Regions from separate parts of the Lawsonibacter sp. OA9 genome, predicted to be linked through region 1. Evidence: predicted binding sites of a transcription regulator. Region 1 holds the regulator's gene; the other holds the start of a gene.
What was found. The regulator HrcA, encoded in region 1, represses chaperone genes, less so after heat shock. The targets are predictions, from matches to a motif close to TGTTAGCACTCNNNNNNNNNGAGTGCTAACA.
Positions count from the first base shown of each region.

Region 1 (2,202 bases):
TAATTGGCCACCTGCACCATGGCGAAGCGGATGACCTTCTCGCCGCACTGGAAGCCGGCCTGGAACACGGCGGCCACTACGTTCTCGCCCAAGCTCTCATCCTCCACGTGCATAACGGCGTTATGGAGATTCGGATCAAAGGGCTGGCCCAGGGCAGGAATCTCAGTGATGCCCAGCTTGGAAAGGATCTCCTTCAGCTGGTTCATCGTCATCTCCACCCCTTTTTTGTAGGCTTCGTCGGCGGTGTCCTGCTTCAAGGCCCGCTCCAGGTTATCATAGACGGGAAGAAACGCGGCGGCGGTATCCGCCTTGGCGTCGTTCCAGATGGACTCCTTCTCCTTGGCGGTCCGCTTTCGGTAGTTGTCGTACTCCGCGGCCAGGCGGAGAAAGCGGTCGTCGAGGGGTGCGGTCCCCTCTCCGGAGGGCTCCTCCTTGGGTGCCTCCCCTGATTTCTGGTCCTCCTGGGCGGCCTCGCCGGCCTCCTGGGCCCCCCCTTTCTCCTCCTGTTCCGTGCGAACAGCCTCTTCCTCAGGCTCCACAGCCTCTTCCTTCCGAATATCCTCCTGACACTGCTCAGGCTGGGCCTGCTTCTTTTTATTTTTATCGCTCACGATGCGGCGCTCCTTTCCTGCTTATGGCTCCTGTGTATCTGTTTTCTCTGCCGGGGGTAACTCTCCCTTGCCGAACATCCGGGTCAGGCTGTCGGCAAAATAGGACAGGCGGGCGGTGACCTTGGCGTAGTCCATCCGGGTGGGTCCAACCACTCCGATGACGCCCTTCATATTTTCTCCAATGTCGTAGCTGGCCATGACCACACTGGTGTCCTTCAGCGCGTCACTGACATTTTCCGGCCCGATCAGGATGTTCATGTTCTGGCCGCCGGTCATTGTCACAGGCAGCCGGGCCACATCCTTCTCCTCGGCCAGATAGTTCATCAGAGGTTTAGCCTTGTCCAGGCTTCGGTATTCCGGGTGTTCCAGCAAGTGAGTGATTCCGGTAGTTCGGACCTTTTGGCTGCTCTGTTCCGACAGGATCTCCACCGCGAAGTCCACCACCAGGGCAATCAGCTCAAAGGCGCCTGGAGCGGTGCGGGTCTCCATCTTGTCCAAGGTCTGTTCCATCTCCTCCTGGGTCAGTCCCACGAAGGAACTGTTCAGAACCGCGGAGAGCAGTTGGAGCTGGGTGTCAGAAACCTCCTCAGGGATATGGATGAGTTTATTTTTAACGATGGAGTTGTCCGTCATGACCACGGCAATAAAGGCGTTTTCTTCCACTTTCAGCAGGTCATAGCGTTTGACGGTGATCCGCTCCGCGGGGGCGGCCATGGTAAATACAGGATAGTCGCTGAACTGGGATAGGACCTTTCCCGCCCGGTCGATCACTCGATCCAGCTCCTCCATCTTCAGGTTCAGCGCCTCGTTGATACGCTGAGTCTCCTGCATGGTCAGCTGCTGATGACCCATCAACTCATTGACATACAGCCGGTAGCCCGCGGCGGAGGGTACCCGTCCGGCGGAGGTATGGGGCTGCTCCAAAAGGCCCATATCAGTCAAATCAGCCATCTCGTTCCGGATGGTGGCACTGGACACATCCAGTCCGGCCCGCTCCGCTACCATTTTCGACCCCACAGGCTCGGCGGTGGCGATATAGGTTTCAATGATGGCCCGAAGAATCCGTCTTTTTCTATCCGTCAGCTCCATGTTTCCCCCCCCTGTTCCTTTTATCTCGGCATGCGCTTCCGGCCGTTCCGGCTCAAGACAGCTCCGCTCCGCGGACCCTTCGTCTTATATCCTCATGCCGGCCTGCTTGCGCTTTGATCATTTCGTTAGCACTCAATACTCCTGAGTGCTAAAGATAATGTACCACCGGGGGGCAGAATTGTCAATAGGCACTTTATGAATTTGTTGTAAACAAATGAATCCCGCCAATTTTTTGCATCTTCTATCTTTTGCTGCTAAGAGCTCCGGCTCTTGACAAATGTTTCTAATGTATTACACTAGATATGAGGTGATTTTATGGGAATCGAAAAAAAGAATTACAGCTTTCGTTTTCATGAGGACATGGTAGAACGCCTCCGCGCCCAGGCCCAGCTGGAGAACCGCTCGCTCTCCAACCTGGTGGAAACGATTCTGCTCCAATATCTCTCCACCTTAGAGGAGAAAACAACATGACCGTCTGTCCATAGACAGGCGGTCATGTTTC
Region 1 covers NZ_JAKNTI010000022.1:2,369,138-2,371,339, forward strand. Annotated here, with positions in the region: gene grpE (nucleotide exchange factor GrpE) at 1-611, opposite strand, end outside; gene hrcA (heat-inducible transcriptional repressor HrcA) at 633-1,700, opposite strand; gene MCG44_RS12725 (hypothetical protein) at 2,016-2,171, shown strand.

Region 2 (2,202 bases), 1.7 Mb from region 1:
TGAGGGCCTGCCGGACGGCCAGGCTGTCCACCAACAGGCCACGAGAGGTGTTCACTAAAATGGCTCCCGGCTTGAACTTGTCTAGCAGAGCCTTGTCCACCATATGAGTGGTCTCCGGGGTGACTGCACAATGGAGAGATACAATGTCGCACTGGGACACCAGCTCCTCCAGTGGGAGATATTCCACGTTCAGCTCTTCCTCTACCTGGGGTGGACGGCGGTGGGCGGTGTAGTAGTACATCTTGCAGCCGAAGGGAGCCAGCAGCCTGGCTGTGGCGGTACCGATGTCCCCCAGCCCTACCAAGCCCACAGTGGATAGACCCAGCTCCGGAGAGTTGGAGGCCATGACCGCCTCCTTCATCTCGCGTTGACGGCCTGCCCGAAGGGCGTTGTGGCCAGTAATACCGTGACGTAGAGCCATGAGCATGAGCATCACCGTATGCTCCGCCACTGAGGCGGCGTTGCAGCCTTTATTGTTGCACACAAAAATGTTCCTGGCCCTGGCCGCCTCCAGATCAATCCGGTTGTAGGCCACCCCCTCCGATTGGATCAGCTTCAGACCGGGCATCAGGTCCATCAGTTCTCCCGTCACGTCCACGATGGGGTCGGTGAACAGGATCTGGGCATCAGCGTTTTCCCGCGCCGCCTGTTGTGGGGACTGGTCCAGAGAACAGTAGGCCGTTTCAAAGGGCAGCTGTGCAACAAACTCCGGCATATAGGCCTCATAGCGTGCCTTCGGCCCTAAGATCAATACTTTCATGATTCATCCTCCCGGTCATTGATAAATTTTTTCCTCTGGGAAAGAATATAAATATTGTAGCACACTTTTTTGGTTGGTACAACACTCCAATATTAGCACTCAAATAATAAGAGTGCTAATATTTACAATTTATACACAAAGTGTGCAAGAACTGTTCACATTTGGACGATATACTAGGACCAAAGTTAAGTGAGGCAGGAAGGGCCGCTGAGATCGGACCCCCACCTCAGAAAGGAGTTTCTTATGATGTACAGTATGATCCCCTTTGGCCGCTATCACGGCGGTCTAGACACGATTTTTGATGACCTGGAGCGCAGCTTCTTCCCTCCCGCAAACCGCCAGCCCACCGCCTTTCGGACCGATATCCGGGATGAGGGTGACCACTTCCTTTTGGAAGCTGAACTGCCTGGCTTCCAAAAGGAGGATATCCATTTGGAGCTGAAGGAAGGCATCCTGACCATCTCTGCCCAGCACGAGGAAAAGCAGGAGAAGCGGGACGACCAGGGCCAATACCTGTGTCGGGAGCGCCGGGTCGGCTCTTTTGTCCGCTCCTTTGATGCCTCTGGCATTCAGGAGGACGCTATCCGAGCCTCCTATGAGAACGGAGTGTTGACGTTGATTCTGCCTAAGATGGCTGAGATACAGCCTCAAAGCAGAAGGATCGCCATTCAGTGACCAGAAGGAAGGGCAGGCTTCAGAGCCTGCCCTTTTTTGGGGGTGCCGGTGTATACGCCAGCCAGCGAGCGTCAAATTTTTTCTTGCAAAATATCTCAGGTTGGTGTATTTTTGTTTTAGCAAACAATTCAGTCAAGTGCTAATTTATGACAATCTTGAAACCAAAGTTAAAGGAGGTTTCTTTTCATGAATATGGATCGATTTACTCAAAAATCCCTGGCCGCCATCCAGGGGGCCAGGGACATCTCCCAGGAATACGGCAATCAGCAGATCGAGCAGCCCCACCTGTTGCTGGCCCTGGTCAGTGACAACGAGGGGTTCATTCCCCAGCTGCTCGCCGCTATGGGCATGACTGTTCCCAGCTTTGAGGCGGCAGTGAAGGGGGAGGTCCAGAAACTGCCTAAAGTGTCCGGGTCCGGCCGGGAAGCGGACAAGGTCTATGTGTCCCAGGATGTGGACAGGGCCCTCCGCGGCGCGGAGCAAGAGGCCCAGGCCATGAAGGACGAGTACATCTCAGTGGAACACATCTTCCTCGGTCTGCTGGCACAGCCTGACAGTGCCTTAAAGGAGTTATTCCGCACCTACCATGTGGACAGGGAGAAGGTGATGCAGGCTCTGGCCAGCGTCCGCGGCAACCAACGGGTGACCTCGGACAACCCGGAGGATACCTATAACGCCCTGAAGAAATACGGCACCGACTTGGTGGAGCGGGCCCGCCAGAACAAGCTGGACCCGGTCATCGGCCGGGACGATGAAATCCGGAATGT
Region 2 covers NZ_JAKNTI010000022.1:636,964-639,165, reverse strand. Annotated here, with positions in the region: gene MCG44_RS04135 (2-hydroxyacid dehydrogenase) at 1-760, opposite strand, end outside; gene MCG44_RS04130 (Hsp20/alpha crystallin family protein) at 1,007-1,435, shown strand; gene clpB (ATP-dependent chaperone ClpB) at 1,622-2,202, shown strand, end outside.
Region 2: MCG44_RS04130 (Hsp20/alpha crystallin family protein) is a predicted target of HrcA. The motif match lies at 851-881, and genes of this name have one in related genera.